Linked DNA regions of Pelagibaculum spongiae. The protein of the gene in region 2 interacts with the protein of the main gene of each other region in a pairwise test. Links are inferred from orthologs where the notes say so. Each region holds a gene or a part of one and is shown on either strand. Other genes may lie near its edges. The genes, in order: lpdA and odhB.

Region 1 (7,963 bases), on a different replicon or contig from region 2:
AATGTCAACGACTATGGCATTTGTTCGCATGCTGAACATTCTGACTAAAGATAAGAACCTTAAAGATCGTCTGGTGCCGATTGTGCCAGATGAAGCCCGTACCTTTGGTATGGAAGGTCTGTTCCGTCAACTGGGTATCTACTCATCGGTAGGCCAGTTATATCGTCCAGTAGATGCCGATCAGGTGATGTTCTACAAGGAAGATAAACAAGGTCAGATTTTAGAAGAAGGCATCAACGAAGCTGGCGCATTCTCCAGCTGGTTGTCTGCTGCAACTTCCTACAGCACTAACGGCGTTTCCATGCTGCCGTTCTACATCTACTACTCAATGTTCGGATTCCAGCGTATTGGTGATCTGGCTTGGGCAGCTGGTGACATGAACGCACGTGGCTTCCTGATTGGTGCCACGGCTGGTCGTACTACCCTAGCGGGTGAAGGCCTGCAACACCAAGATGGTCACGGCATGATTCAGGCTGGTTTGATTCCTAACTGTGTTGCTTACGATCCTTGCTATGCACATGAAATGGCAGTGATCGTTCAAGACGGTATCGATCGGATGATGAACCAGCAAGAGAACGTCTTCTACTACATCACCGCAATGAATGAAAACTACACACAACCTGCCCTAGAAGCAGGCACAGAAGCAGGCATCCTCAAGGGTGGCTACAAGCTGAAGTCTGTTGGCGATAAGGGTATTAAAGTCCAGTTGATGGGTGGCGGTACGATCTTGCGTGAAGTTGAAGCGGCAGCTGAAATGTTGGCTGAAGACTTCGGTATTCAATCCGATGTTTGGAGTATTACCAGCTTTAACGAATTGAAGCGTGAAGCCGATCTGGTTGAACGTGAAAATCTGCTGAATCCTGAAGCACCTGTTAAGTTAGCCTACATCACCGAGCTGTTGAAAGATGCTGACGGCCCTGTGATTGCTGCGACTGACTATATGCGTGGTTACCCTGAGCAGATTCGTCCATTCTTGCCGACCGATCCGCAAGGTGGCGAGCGTAAATTCACCGTATTGGGTACTGATGGCTTCGGTCGCAGTGACACCCGTGCTGAATTGCGCGAATTCTTCGAAGTAGATCGTCGTTACGTTGTTTTGGCAACTCTGAAGACGCTGGCCGATCAAGGTCGTATCGAAGCTTCAGTAGCCGCAGAAGCAATCAAACGCTACGGCATCGACAACAGCAAGCCGGCTCCGTGGACTGTATAGTCCGCGGCTTCCGCTAAAGGAGATTTTTCTGGTCATGGTTGAAATCAGGATTCCAGATATCGGTGCTGATAGCTCCGAACTTATTGAATTACACGTCGCGGTTGGCGATAGCGTTGCAGTTGAAGATGCATTAGTGACCTTGGAAAGCGACAAAGCTTCCATGGAACTGCCTTCTCCTGAAGCCGGTGTAATAAAAGAAATTTGTCTGAAGATTGGCGATAAGGTTAGCGAAGGTGATTTGCTGATCAAATTGGAAGTCGCTTCTGCAGCTGTTGAAGCGGCACCGGCAGAAGTTGCCGCACCAGTTGAAGCTGCCAAACCAGCTGAAGCAGCACCCGCTCCTGCGGCGGCGCCCGTTGCAGCAGCTGTTGTTGCTTCTGGCGCACCTGAGCCAGTTACTGTTCCAGATATCGGTTCAGACGGTCAGGTTGACGTTATTGAAGTACATGTTGCGGTTGGAGATGTGATTGAAGCTGAGCAAGCGATCATTACTCTAGAAAGTGACAAAGCTTCGATGGAAATTCCTGCACCTGCTGCGGGTAAAGTGACTGAAATTAAAGTCGTTGTTGGTGATAAAGTTTCACTAGGCGATTTGGTGTTAATGCTAGAGCCAGTTGGCGCAGCATCAGCTCCAGCGCCGGTTGCTGAATCAGCGCCTGCACCAGTTGCACCTGCTGAAAAAGCACCTGTAGCACAAGCAGCCAGTCCAGCAGCAGCGGTTGCGCCGGCCAATGTTCAGCCAGTGAATGCCTTATATCAGGTTTCAAGCAATATCTATGCATCACCTGCGGTACGTCGTTTGGCGAATCGTTTGGGTGTCAACCTGACTCAAGTTAAAGGCTCTGGTCGTTCAGGTCGTATTAAATCTGAAGATGTTGAAGCATTTGTTAAACAAACCATGACACAAGTTCAATCGGGACAAACTCCGGTTGCAACAAGTGGTGCGCCGGTTGCCGGCAATGGTTTGCAAGTTGCTGACTTCCCGAAAATGGATTTCAGCAAGTTTGGCGATGTTGAAGTACGTCCGCTGAACAAAATCAAAAGATTAACTGCTAATTTCTTGCATCGTAACTGGGTAACCATTCCTCATGTGACTCAGTTTGATGAAGCTGATATCACTGAGATGGAAGCTTTCCGCAAGGCCAAAGGTGCCAAGTTGAAAGAGCAGGGCATTCGTCTGACACCATTAGTGTTTATGATGAAGGCTGCGGTTCATGCGTTGCAGGCTGAGCCTGAATTTAATGCATCCTTAGATGAAACTGGCGAAAACCTAGTACTCAAGCAGTACTACCACATTGGTGTTGCAGTCGATACGCCAAATGGTTTGGTGGTTCCAGTGATTCGTGATGTTGACCAAAAAAGCCTGATTGAGCTGGCTGAAGAGTTGGGTGAAATCTCGGTCAAGGCACGTAAAGGGCTGTTAAAGCCTTCAGATATGTCTGGTGGTTGCTTTACTATTTCTAGCCTCGGCGGCATTGGTGGTACCTCATTTACCCCAATTGTTAACTGGCCAGATGTCGGTATCCTCGGCATTTCCCGTAGTCAGATGAAGCCTGTCTGGAACGGTAAGGAATTCGAGCCACGCTTAATGTTGCCATTGGCGTTGTCTTATGATCACCGCGTGGTTGACGGAGCACAGGCTGCACGATTTATCGTCACCTTGAGTGCTGCGTTGAACGATCTGCGTAACCTGCTGCTGTAAAGGATCGGTTAATGGAAAAAATTACTACTCATACCGTTGTTCTGGGTTCTGGCCCAGGCGGTTATTCTGCTGCTTTCCGTGCTGCTGACTTAGGTCTGCAAGTTACTTTGGTAGAAAAGTTTTCTGAAATTGGTGGTGTTTGCCTGAATGTTGGTTGTATCCCTTCCAAGGCATTGTTACATGTTGCCAAGGTTAAAGATGAAGCTGCGCAGGTATCAGAGCACGGTATCAGCTTCGGTGAGCCGACAATCGATATTGATAAGGTTCGTGCTTGGAAAGATTCAGTTATCACCAAGTTAACCAGCGGCCTGAAAGCGATGTCAAAGCAGCGCAAGGTTAATCTGGTTCAAGGTGTTGGCGAGTTTACTGGCTCTAATACTTTGCTGGTAAAAGGCCCAGAAGGCGAGACTGAAATCACCTTTGAAAATGCCATCATTGCTGCGGGTTCACGCCCGATTGATTTGCCATTCCTGCCTAAGGATGACCGAATCATTAACTCTACTGGCGCTCTAGAACTGAAAGATGTTCCTGAGAAAATGCTGGTAATCGGTGGTGGTATTATCGGTTTAGAGATGGCGCAGGTTTACAATGCGTTGGGCTCTAATATCAGTGTTGTTGAATTGCAGAACCAGATTTTCCCTGGTTGTGATAAAGACCTTGTTCAGCCGCTGATGAAGCGAATTAAAAAGCAATACGACATCATGCTGGAAACCAAAGTCGTTGCTTGTGAAGCTAAAGAAGATGGCCTTTGGGTTACTTTCGAAGGCAAAAAAGCACCTGCTGAACCCCAGCGTTATGACAAAATCTTGCAGTCAGTGGGTCGTCTTCCAAATGGCAAGCTGATTGGTGCTGAAAAAGCCGGTGTTGAAGTTGATGATCGTGGTTTCATCGCATCTGATCGCCAGCAGCGCACTAATGTGCCGCACATTTACGCGATTGGTGATATCACCAGCAACCCAATGTTGGCGCATAAAGCGGTTCCAGAAGGGCGCTTGGCAGCAGAAGTTATCTCCGGTGAGAAGAACTATTTCGAAGCGTCGGTAATTCCTTCTGTTGCTTATACCGATCCAGAAGTTGCATGGGTAGGTGTCAGTGAGATTCAGGCTAAAGAACAAGGCTTGAACTACGGTAAGGGTGCATTCCCATGGGCTGCTAGCGGTCGTGCTCTGTCAATGGGTCGTGAAGAAGGCTTTACCAAGGTGTTGTTTGATAAAGATACCCACCGTTTAATCGGTTGCGGCATCACAGGTAGCCACGCAGGCGACTTGATCGGTCAGGCATCATTAGCGATTGAAATGGGTTGTACTGCTGAAGATATCTCTTTGACAATTCAGCCCCACCCAACACTGACTGAAACCTTTATGATGGCGACAGAAGTGTTTGAAGGTACAGTAACTGACTTGTTTATTCCAAAACGTAAAAAGTAATTGGAATAAATTAAAGTTAAATAAAAAGCCCGGATGGTTTTAAATCATCCGGGCTTTTTATTGCTGGCAATAAATTAATTAAAACAAAAATCAATCATCACTAGATTATATTGTTTAGCGAAAGCCATTTTTTTCAATAAATCTTTTTTTTCATCAGCAGTAAAATTATCTTTAAAGCCTTTGATGGGTTGGCTGCCACATTTATTGATTGCAGCCTGTTTTTGTTCTACAGCGATTCCCGGAATTGGATTACCTCGGATCGGCAAATACAATAATCGGGTGTCACCTTTTTCAGCGCTGGCTTTGGCTAATTGCTTAGCTGAAGTTTCCAATAGCTGTTTGGGTTGGCTTTCAGTGGCAGGGCTATTACTTTGTGCCTGCAAAGTGCAGGCACAAAGTAAAAGAGATACCACAACTACGGTTAGTAGTTGCTTCACTATTTTCTCCTGAATGCAGGCAATAGCAGTAAGGCTAGTGCCCATAATGGCAAGCTACCGCCGCCGCTTTGTTTGTCGTCATCACCCGGATCGGTTGGTTCTGGATCAACAGGAGCCGGTTTGGTTACAGAAACTTGTAAATCGAAACGACTAGACGTTTGTTCGCCACCACTAACTTCAACTGGAACGGTTAAGAAACCGCTAAAGCTACTAGAAGCAGTAATCGTATTACTTACCACGCTGTAGTTATTTCCTGGGAGAATATTCAAAGTGTATTGAACACTCGTTGATTTTCCAGAAAGTTGTAAGTCTTCAACAGAAAGCGTTAATGTTTTACCCGACTCAACAGTTAAGTCAGATTGGCCTGTAATAACCAGCGGAATAACAGGTGGAATGACTGGGGCAGTTACTTGTACTTTCAGGTTGAACAGCGCAGAAGTTTTCTGGCCACCGCTGACTTCTACAGGAACCGTTAAAGTGCCGGAGAAGTTACGGTCAGCAGTAATTGCTGTGCCAGACACGTTGTAATTATTTCCTGGGAGAATATTTAAAGTGTATTGAACACTCGTTGATTTTCCAGAAAGTTGTAAGTCTTCAACAGAAAGCGTTAATGCTTTACCTGACTCAACGGTTAACTCGGATTGCCCCGTAATAACTAGAGGAATAACTGGAACGGTTACTTGTACTTTCAAGTTGAACAGCGCAGAGGTCTGCTGGTTACCGCTGACCTTAACGGGAATTGTTAAAATACCAAAGAAATTATTGGTGGCGGTAATTGTTGTGCCAGACACATTGTAATTATTTCCTGGGAGAATATTCAAAGTGTATTGAATGCCCGTTGATGTGCCAGAAAGCTGTAAATCCTCAGTGGAAATAGTTAAAGCTTTACCCGATTCGAAAGTTAACTTGGTTTGTCCGGTAATGCTTAAAGGTGCAAAAACCTCAATGGTCATATTAAAAATATTACTGGACGATTGACCATCGCTGACTTGAACGGGGATAGATAAGGTTCCAGTAAACTCATTATCTGGGGTTACTCGTGTGCCGCTAACAGTGTAATTGTCTCCTGATTTAACGATTGCTGTGAAGTTATCGCTATCGGAATCTTTGATGGTTAACTGGCTTGGAGATATCGTGAATGATTGGCCAGAGATCACTTCAATGATGTTCTTTTGACCAGTGACCTGCGGTGCTTGGTTGTTGGTGCTGCCGGTAATCCGCAAGGCTGACTTGGTAATTGCAAAGAAAATATTATCGCTGCAGCTAACCATTAATCGAGCATTAGTAGTAGTGATGTTTGGCACTGTGAATAATGCAGCGCCGTTATTCTCAGCTTGAGTAATCAGAATAGGATCGCTCTCGATATCTTTAAGTATCTTTATATCAACGCTTGAGCAGTTAATCGGATCGCGGTTTGTTTGAGCAACATTCCAGCTTACAGACTGTTGGCTGCCAGCCGTCCAGCTTACACTGCTTTCGGGAGATGTAATTTCGAACCCTGAACCTGAACGGACAGTGATTTGACTGGAATCATAGGATACGCCGCCTTTTCCATCTCTGGTAACCAAGCGAAAATTCAAGGTGCGGGATGTTGTTGGGTAGGTTTCCCCTTTGGCAGTAATGCCATTAATGACATCTTCTAGCCTAGGTAGATATCTGACAGGGGTAGCTTTTGGTGGCCAAACTCGAAAAATTGGACCGTTGCCTCTGTCGCGATCGAGGTTTGAGTTAGCGACACCGGTATCATATTGCTCCCAGCTATAGCTTAGTTGATCGTTATCTAAATCTGTTGCAGAACCTTCTAACCGAAAAGGTGTGTTGGCTGGAATAATATAATTCTTGCCAGCGTTGGAAGATGGTTTAGTGTTTTGGTATGATTCTTTACTGAAGCATGTTCCAGAATAACGAACAAAAGTATTTATTTGGGAAATAGAGCGTGTGTGGAAGTAAGGGTCGGAATTTCTCTGTAAATCATCATCTTCGCAAATACCGGCATAGGCCATGATGGTGCTGCCGCTACCAGGTTCGTAGGCTGAGCTATCAGACCGGTTATCGCCGCTACAGTTTCTAAGAGTGCCGTTAAATGTATGCTCTGCACCAAATTGATGGCCAATTTCATGGGCAACATAATCGACATGAAATGCATCGCCTGTTGGTTGGTCAGAGCCAGTGATACCTTCAGCTTTATATCTACCGCAAACGCTACCTAAACTAGCCAGGCCACCGCCGCCGGTGTTAAATACATGGCCTATATCATAGCTGTTAGAACTAATTCTGCTGTTGATTGCAGATGCTGCTTCGTCAATGTCGTAGCTGGTGTTATCAAATGGATCGGTGCGCTTATTGGTGAAAATTAAATCTTGGTTGCCAGCGACCAGTTCAAGTTTTATTGAAAGGTCGCGCTGATAAAGCTGATTGACTCGGTTGATTGCAGTAGTCACTGCGGCCATGCCTTTAGATACAGTGCCACCATGAAACTGGGTATATTCACCACTTGCAGCAACTGCAATTCTAAATTTTCTTAAATCGCTAGTGCTAGTTTGCTGTGGGTCTTTTGCTGCTGCCTGGATGTTGTCTAGGTTTAACTCACCAATTACCCGATCAGAGAAATTTCTATTGGAAGGCTTTAAATAGCGATAACTCTTATATTGCTTATCAGTTTCAACATGAACCGGATCGATATAAACCAGCTGTTGTTTGTTGCTGAACATGGCGTGAAAGCCTTGCGGTGTTATATCGAACCGCCCCACATTGCTAGGGTTTCCAATTTGATGACCTTTGAAGGTTCTGATTTTCGGAAATTCACTGGCGAGCTCTGGCGCCATAATACTGTCTAGCTTGACTTCAAAACGGATCATTCCACCTTCTGGAATAGGTAATTCCAAAATAGTTTTGGTCAATCCAGGCTGGCTGAGTTGTTGGCGAAGTTGTGCTATATCAGCAGTCAAAAATCTTTCATTGCCACTAGTACTGATTGGGGTATCGATTGATTGTTTGTTTGCTATTCGATTGTCTTGATCAGTCCAAATACTTGCTGCTTGAGCGGTGTGTGCGCAAGGAACAATGGCACATGCCAGTAGCCATTTCTTTAACATAAATATACCTTTTTAAACTTCGTAACTTTCCTCCAATTGTGACAAGTATTCACGGCTTGTAACAGGTTTATTAATCAGCTTTTTGACGAATA
Region 2 (7,953 bases):
CACCAGCTGCGTTAAGTGCTGCAAACTTCTCAGCTGCAGTACCTTTACCGCCGGCGATAATCGCACCAGCATGACCCATTCGCTTACCTGCTGGTGCAGTAACACCGGCAATGTAAGAAACCACAGGTTTGGTTACATTGGCTTTAATGAATTCAGCTGCTTCTTCTTCAGCAGTACCACCGATCTCACCCACCATAATGATCGCTTCAGTCTGAGGATCATCTTGGAACAGGCGCAGAATGTCGATGAAGTTACTACCTGGAATTGGATCACCACCGATACCAACACAGCTCGACTGACCAAGACCAAGGTCGGTGGTCTGTTTGACCGCTTCGTAAGTCAAAGTACCGGAACGAGATACGATACCCACTTTACCTGGCAGGTGAATGGCCGCCGGCATAATACCGATTTTACATTCGCCTGGAGTGATTACACCCGGGCAGTTAGGACCAATTAGAACCACGCCTAATTCATCACAACGGATTTTAACTTGCAGCATATCCAGCGTTGGAATGCCTTCAGTAATACAAACAATCAGTTTGATGCCAGCACTTGCAGCTTCAAGGATTGAATCTTTACAGAAAGGTGCAGGAACGTAGATGACACTTGCGTCAGCGCCTGTTTCTGCGACTGCTTCAGCAACCGTATTAAATACTGGCAGACCTAAGTGAACTTGGCCGCCTTTACCCGGCGTAACGCCGCCAACCATTTGAGTGCCATAAGCGATGGCTTGCTCAGAGTGGAAACTACCTTGTGCACCGGTAAAGCCTTGGCAAATTACTTTAGTGTCCTTGTTGATCAGGATGCTCATGCCACGTCCTCCGCTGCTTTAACCACTTTCTGAGCGGCGTCTGACAGACTTTCAGCCGCGATAATATTTAAATCGCTTTCGGCGAGTTTGTCTCGGCCTAACTGTGCATTATTACCTTCCAGACGAACTACTACTGGAACATTAACGCCAACACTTTCTACCGCACCAATAATACCTTCAGCAATTAGATCGCAACGCACGATACCGCCAAAGATATTAACCAATACTGCCTTTACGTTGTCATCGGACAAGATGATTTTAAACGCTTCCGATACCCGTTCACGGGTTGCGCCACCACCAACATCCAAGAAGTTAGCTGGATCGCCACCAAACAACTTAATGGTATCCATGGTACCCATTGCCAAACCGGCACCGTTTACCATACAACCGATGTTTCCGCCCAAAGCAACGTAGTTCAGCTCCCATTTGGCAGCCAGCGCTTCGCGCTCATCTTCCTGGCTAGGATCATGCATTGGCTGAAGCTTGGCTTGACGGAACATCGCGTTACCATCAACCGATAACTTGCCGTCCAGGCAAAGAATATTGCCTTCTTCAGTGATCACCAGCGGGTTAATTTCGATCAACGCCAGATCCAGATCGGTGAACATTTGCGACAGGCCCATAAAGACCTTGGTGAACTGACGCACTTGCTGCGGATCTAGTCCTAACTGATAAGCCAATTCACGCGCTTGATATGGCTGAGCGCCAACCATTGGGTCAATTTCAGCTTTAAGGATTTTTTCTGGTGTTTCCGCCGCAACCTTCTCGATTTCCACGCCACCTTCAGTAGATGCCATGAAAGTCACACGACGGCTTGCGCGGTCAACCACCGCACCTAAATAGAGCTCATCGGCAATATCGGTGCAGGTTTCGATCAGAATCTTATCGACCGGCTGGCCATTTTCATCTGTCTGATAGGTCACCAAGCGGGTGCCGATTTGGCTGTTAACAAATTCGCGAATTTCTTCTTCACTGCTAACTAGCTTTACACCGCCAGCCTTACCACGGCCACCAGCATGTACCTGAGCTTTGACGACCCACTTATCGCCACCAATTTTTTTGGCTGCTTCAACTGCCGCATCGGCGGAATCCACTGCGTGACCTACTGAGACTGGAAGGCCATATTCAGCAAAAAGTTGTTTTGCTTGGTATTCGTGCAGGTTCATGCAACTGCTCCGATTAGTTATTTGAATTAAATTGTACTTACTTGGCTTTTATTACTGACCAATCAACGCTGCAGCAATCAGCGTTTTTTTCTCGGTGCAGCCATATGTATTGCTTCGCCATGAACTGCCAAAGCTGCTTCATGCAGTGCCTCAGACAGTGTTGGGTGAGCAAAAACAGTTAACGCCAGATCTTCGGCAGTAGCTTGCATTTCCATAGCGATCACAGCTTGAGCGATTAATTCACCCGCTTGTGGGCCACAGATATGTACGCCTAATACCTGATCCGTTGTTTCATCTGCAATCACACGAACCATACCTTGATTGGCATTCATTGCCATAGCACGGCCGCTGGCGGCAAATGGGAACTGACCAACGCGATATTTTTCACCGGCAGCTTTCAGTTCTTCTTCGGTTTTACCTACCCAAGCAACTTCCGGATGGGTGTAGACCACTGAAGGAATCGCATCGTAATTCATATGACGCTGACGGCCTGCAATAATTTCTGCAACCATCACACCTTCTTCAGAACCTTTATGAGCAAGCATCGGGCCACGAACTACATCACCTATGGCAAAAATACCTGGCTGATTGGTACGGCACTGATCATCAACATGAATAAATGAACGCTCATCCAGCAAAATATCTGCTTCAGAACTTAATAAAGCCTGAGTGACTGGACGGCGACCCACCGCAACAATCAGCTTGTCAAATTCTGAAGTATGCTCACCTTTGCTATCTTCATAGGTAACCTTGACGCCTTTTTTAGTCTGGCTAGATTTAATCACCCGAGCACCCAGGCGAACATCCATACCCTGACCTTTTAATTGGCGAAGAAAGTCTTTAGCTACTTTTTGATCGGCCATTGGCATAAAGGTTTCTTGTGCTTCAAGCAGCACAACCTTTGAACCAAGACGGCGCCAGACGCTGCCTAGCTCCAAACCAATCACACCAGCACCAATCACACCCAAACGTTTAGGTATTTCGGTGAATTCCAATGCGCCACTAGAATCAACAATGGTATCGCCATTTGCTGGAGCAACTGGAATATCGACCGGGATAGAACCGGTTGCAATGATCACATTTTCAGCCTGCAGCAGTTGAACATTGCCATCGGCATCGGTCACTTCAACTTTGCGACCACCTAACAATTTTGCCTGCCCAGCAATACTGGTAACGCCATTACTTTTAAATAGCTGGGCAATGCCACCGGTTAATTTACTAACAATGTCGTCTTTGCGAGCAATCATTGCGGGTACATCAACTTCTGGCGCAGCGGATAATTTAATACCGTGTGCCGCCAGACCTTCTTGTGCTTCATGGAACTTCTCGGAAGATTCCAGTAATGCTTTAGAAGGGATGCAACCCACATTTAAACACGTGCCACCGAGGGATGGCTTACCCTCGGCGTTAATCCATTTATCGACGCAAGCGGTGTTCAAGCCTAACTGTGCAGCACGAATTGCAGCAACATAACCTGCAGGGCCTGCACCGATCACGACGACATCAAATTGATCTGACATGAAATAACCTCAGCTCGCTCGAAAACCTATAGATCCAGTAACAAACGTGCTGGTTCTTCCAGCAAATCTTTAACAGTTACTAGGAATTGAACGGCTTCTTTACCGTCAATAATCCGGTGATCGTAGCTTAATGCCAGATACATCATTGGCAGAACAACCACTTGACCATCAACCACCATCGCACGCTCTTTAATTGCGTGCATACCCAGAATACCGCTTTGTGGCGGATTGAGGATAGGCGTTGACATCATCGAGCCAAAAGTACCGCCATTAGTAATGGTGAAGGTACCGCCCTGCATTTCATCCAGAGCAATTGCGCCCTTAGTTGCACGCTGGCCATAGTCGATGATTTTCTTTTCAGTATCTGCCAGTCCCATTTGATCGGTATTACGAACAACCGGAACCACCAAACCACGAGGCGAAGAAACTGCAACACCGATATCAAAATAGCCGTGATAAACAATATCGCTGCCATCAATTGATGCATTCACTGCAGGGAATTTCTTCAGCGCTTCGGTAACTGCTTTGACAAAGAACGACATGAAACCCAGTTTTACATCATGGGTTTTAACAAAGCGCTCTTGGTACTTTTTGCGCAGATCCATGATTGGTTTCATGTTGACTTCATTGAAGGTGGTCAACATTGCAGTGGTGTGCTGAGCATCGACTAGACGCTCTGCGATTTTGGCCCGTAGACGTGTCATGGGCACACGCTTTTCTACACGGTCAGAATCGTTAAGCTCTACCACTGGTGCAACTGGTGCTGGCGCCGCTTTTGCAACAGGTGCCGCAGCAGCTACTGGAGCTGGCTGTGCAGGTGCAGCAGATGTTTTGGCTGCAGCTAGAACGTCTTCCTTAAGGATACGTCCGCCTTTACCGGTACCTTTAACCGAAGCTGCATCCAAATCATGTTCGGATAACAATCTTCTAACCGCTGGACTAGATGCTGCATTAGCATCGCCTGCTACTTCCGAAGCGACCGCCTCAGTTGCAGCTGGCACAGCACCCGCACCTTCCTCAATGACTGCTAACAATTCATTGGCAACTACTGTTTCACCTTCCTGCTTGAGAATTTTTCCAAGCACACCAGACTCAGTCGCTGGCACTTCCAGTACAACCTTGTCAGTTTCCAGTTCAGCAAGAACGTCATCTCTTTCTACCACATCCCCTTCCTGCTTATTCCAGGTAAGAATGGTTGCATCTGCAACTGACTCGGGTAGTACCGGGACTTTGACTTCTATTGTCATTGTGTCGATCCCTTTCTCTGAATTTTATTCATTTAATGCCCAGCGCATCGTTAACCAGCCCGTTTTGCTGTTCAACGTGCAAAGAGTAATAACCGACAGCAGGTGAAGCTGAAGCTTCACGTCCGGCGTAAACCAGCACCTGGTTTTTAGTCAGGCAAGCATTGAAATGGTGCTGACTGGAATACCATGCACCTTGGTTCATGGGTTCTTCCTGGCACCAGACAATTTCCCCAACATGCTTATAAGGCTTCAAAATTGCCTTTAGCTTGTCTTCTGGGAATGGATATAGCTGTTCAACACGGACAATTGCCACATTATCTAACTGTTGTTCACGACGTACTTTGAGTAGGTCGTAGTAAACCTTGCCACTACACAAAACCACTCGTGAAACATCTTTTGCCGTCAGGCTATCCACATCGCCAATGACGGTTTCGAAAGTGCCTGATGACAAATCACCCATAGTGGATGTTGCCAATGGATGACGCAGCAAGCTTTTTGGTGTCATCACAATCAGAGGCTTTCGATAGATTCGGCGCATTTGACGACGAATCATATGGAACACCTGCGCTGGAGTACTCGGTACGCAAACCTGCATATTGTGCTCAGCACATAATTGCAGATAACGTTCCAGTCGCGCAGATGAGTGCTCCGGGCCCTGGCCTTCATAGCCATGTGGCAAGAACATGGTCAAGCCGCAAAAACGGCCCCATTTCTGTTCGCCTGAGCTGATAAATTGATCGACTACTACCTGGGCGCCGTTGGCGAAATCACCAAACTGGGCTTCCCAGATCACCATCGCATTCGGCTCTGCTGTCGCAAAACCATATTCAAATGCCAAAACCGCTTCTTCTGACAACACCGAGTCAATCACGGTAAAGCTGGGTTGATCTGGCTTGATATTAGCGAGAGGCGTGTAAGATTCACCTTCGTTTTTCTGGTTATGCAAAACAGCATGACGATGGAAGAAAGTACCTCGACCACAATCTTGACCAGAAATCCGTACCGGATGACCCTCATCTAACAAAGTGGCGTATGCCAGTGTTTCAGCAAAACCCCAATCTACCGGCTGAGCGCCCGCCGCCATTTTTTGGCGATCTTGGTAGATTTTGGCAACACGTCCTTGCAGTTCAACGCCATCAGGACGCTGCTCTAAAGACTTAGCCAGACTACGCAAGTGATCGGCAGGAACTGTTGTATCGTGCGGCGCTTCCCAGTGGTGTCCGATGAATTTTGACCAATCGGTTGCCAACTTGCTCTGCTCACCTTCAAGCAGCTCTGAAACCACGCGATCTCTAGCCACTAGCAGATTACGATAACGCTCGGTCGCTGCTTTAATTCCGTCGGAATCCAATACACCTTGATTGACAATACGCTCGGCATAAATCGCACGCGTGCTTGGCAAATTACGAATGATTTTGTACATCGCAGGCTGGGTTGCTGCTGGTTCGTCTGCTTCGTTATGGCCATGACGGCGATAACAAACCAAATCGATGACCACATCCTTTTTAAACTGCATCCTGTAATCCAGCGCTAACTGGGTCACGAACAAGCAAGCTTCAGGATCATCTGCATTAACGTGGAAGATCGGTGCTTCGATCATTTTCGCAACATCAGTACAGTACAGAGTTGAGCGAGTGTCAGTTGGATTGGAAGTCGTGAAACCGACCTGATTGTTAATCACCAGACGAATTGTGCCACCGACTTTATAACAACGCGCCTGAGACATATTAAATGTCTCCATAACAACACCCTGTCCGGTAAATGCCGAGTCACCATGAATGGTAATAGGCAGCACCTGATCGTGGGTTTCATCATTACGACGCTCTTGACGTGCTTTAACAGAACCCATAACCACTGGAGAAACAATTTCCAAGTGCGATGGATTAAATGCTAATGCCAAGTGGACTGGGCCACCTTCGGTTTGCACATCAGAAGAAAAACCTTGGTGATATTTAACGTCACCAGACGCTAAACCTTCACGGCGTTTTCCTTCAAATTCTTCAAATAATTCACCAGGAGATTTACCCAGAATGTTCACCAGAACATTCAAACGCCCCCGGTGCGCCATACCAATAACTAGGTCTTTTACGCCATAGCCACCAGAACGGTGAATAATTTCATGCAAGATCGGAATTAATGTTTCACCACCTTCCAGTGAGAAACGTTTCTGACCTACATATTTATTATGGAGATATTTTTCCAGACCTTCAGCGGCAGTTAGCTGACGCAATAATCGCATTCGGACTTCATCAGAAAATCCGGGATTACCGCGAAGACTTTCAACTCGCTGCTGGATCCAACGCTTTTCTGCGGTATCTGTAATGTGCATGTATTCCACACCAACAGATCCACAATAAGTTTGTTGCAACGCCTGATAAATATCGCGCAGTGGCATTTCATCGGAACCAACAAAAGAGCCGGTTTTGAAAACAGTATCCAGATCGGCACTATTTAATTGATGAAATTCTAGTGTAAGTTCGTTCAGCGGATCGCTAATCGGCAACCCTAACGGGTTAGTCATAGCATTTTGGTGACCGCGGAAACGGAAAGCATTAATCATCTGCAGGACTTTTACCTGCTTAGCTTCCAATTCCAACTCAGCAGCGGATAGTTGAACCTTGCTGCCACCAGTTTTTCGAACCAAGGTTCGAAAATAATCACGAACTTCAGAATGTGGAATATCCTGCCCTGGATTGGACTCTAACCTTGGTAAGGTTTCGAAATAAGTGCGCAATTTTTCAGGGGTAGAATTCGGATCTCGCAGGTAATCTTCATATGCCTGCTCGAGATAGGCTGCATTGGCTCCATCCAAATGGGATGTACCAAACAGCTCGGACATAGACTTTTCTTGCATTTATAGGCCCCGGGCACTCTCGTCTGCAGCGATTGTGTCGCCATCAGTAGTAAGTACAGCAGCAATGTACATGAGTTCCAGAAAAAGCATCATTAATCACGGAAAGCCGTTTGTAACAAGGCTTTTCCCGAGCGGGTTAAAGACTATCACAGTTAATCCGCAACAATTAACCCACAACAAACATTGATTTTTGTCAGCTGATAGTGAAACAAAAAAGGCCGACCAATGGTCGACCTCTTTTATAGTGCATCAGTAACAATTTGTCACACTGCCTTATTGAGCATCATGGATCGAATTTTACCGATTGCCCGGGTCGGATTTAAACCCTTTGGACAAACGTTGACGCAATTCATAA

What was found.
Region 1: the proteins of odhB (region 2) and lpdA interact in binary tests that used the Escherichia coli proteins (3 or more experiments, as listed by UniProt). The link is inferred for Pelagibaculum spongiae from one-to-one orthologs.

Annotation. Positions count from the first base shown.
Region 1 is NZ_QDDL01000001.1:612,839-620,801, reverse strand. Bases 2,239-5,131 are described here. They hold lpdA (dihydrolipoyl dehydrogenase), read left to right. Parts: upstream 2,239-2,923; coding sequence 2,924-4,339; downstream 4,340-5,131. Other genes in these bases: DC094_RS02705 (reprolysin-like metallopeptidase), read right to left, coding at 4,776-5,131; DC094_RS02710 (hypothetical protein), read right to left, coding at 4,414-4,776; aceF (dihydrolipoyllysine-residue acetyltransferase), read left to right, coding at 2,239-2,912. In the rest of the region: aceE (pyruvate dehydrogenase (acetyl-transferring), homodimeric type), read left to right, coding at 1-1,210; more of aceF, read left to right, coding at 1,245-2,238; more of DC094_RS02705, read right to left, coding at 5,132-7,871; DC094_RS02700 (CDP-alcohol phosphatidyltransferase family protein), read right to left, coding at 7,942-7,963. UniProt on the Escherichia coli protein: Lipoamide dehydrogenase is a component of the glycine cleavage system as well as of the alpha-ketoacid dehydrogenase complexes.
Region 2 is NZ_QDDL01000003.1:170,480-178,432, forward strand. Bases 2,635-5,517 are described here. They hold odhB (2-oxoglutarate dehydrogenase complex dihydrolipoyllysine-residue succinyltransferase), read right to left. Parts: upstream 4,745-5,517; coding sequence 3,524-4,744; downstream 2,635-3,523. Other genes in these bases: lpdA (dihydrolipoyl dehydrogenase), read right to left, coding at 2,635-3,497; DC094_RS09705 (2-oxoglutarate dehydrogenase E1 component), read right to left, coding at 4,773-5,517. In the rest of the region: sucD (succinate--CoA ligase subunit alpha), read right to left, coding at 1-811; sucC (ADP-forming succinate--CoA ligase subunit beta), read right to left, coding at 808-1,977; more of lpdA, read right to left, coding at 2,055-2,634; more of DC094_RS09705, read right to left, coding at 5,518-7,598; DC094_RS09710 (succinate dehydrogenase iron-sulfur subunit), read right to left, coding at 7,862-7,953. UniProt on the Escherichia coli protein: E2 component of the 2-oxoglutarate dehydrogenase (OGDH) complex which catalyzes the second step in the conversion of 2-oxoglutarate to succinyl-CoA and CO(2).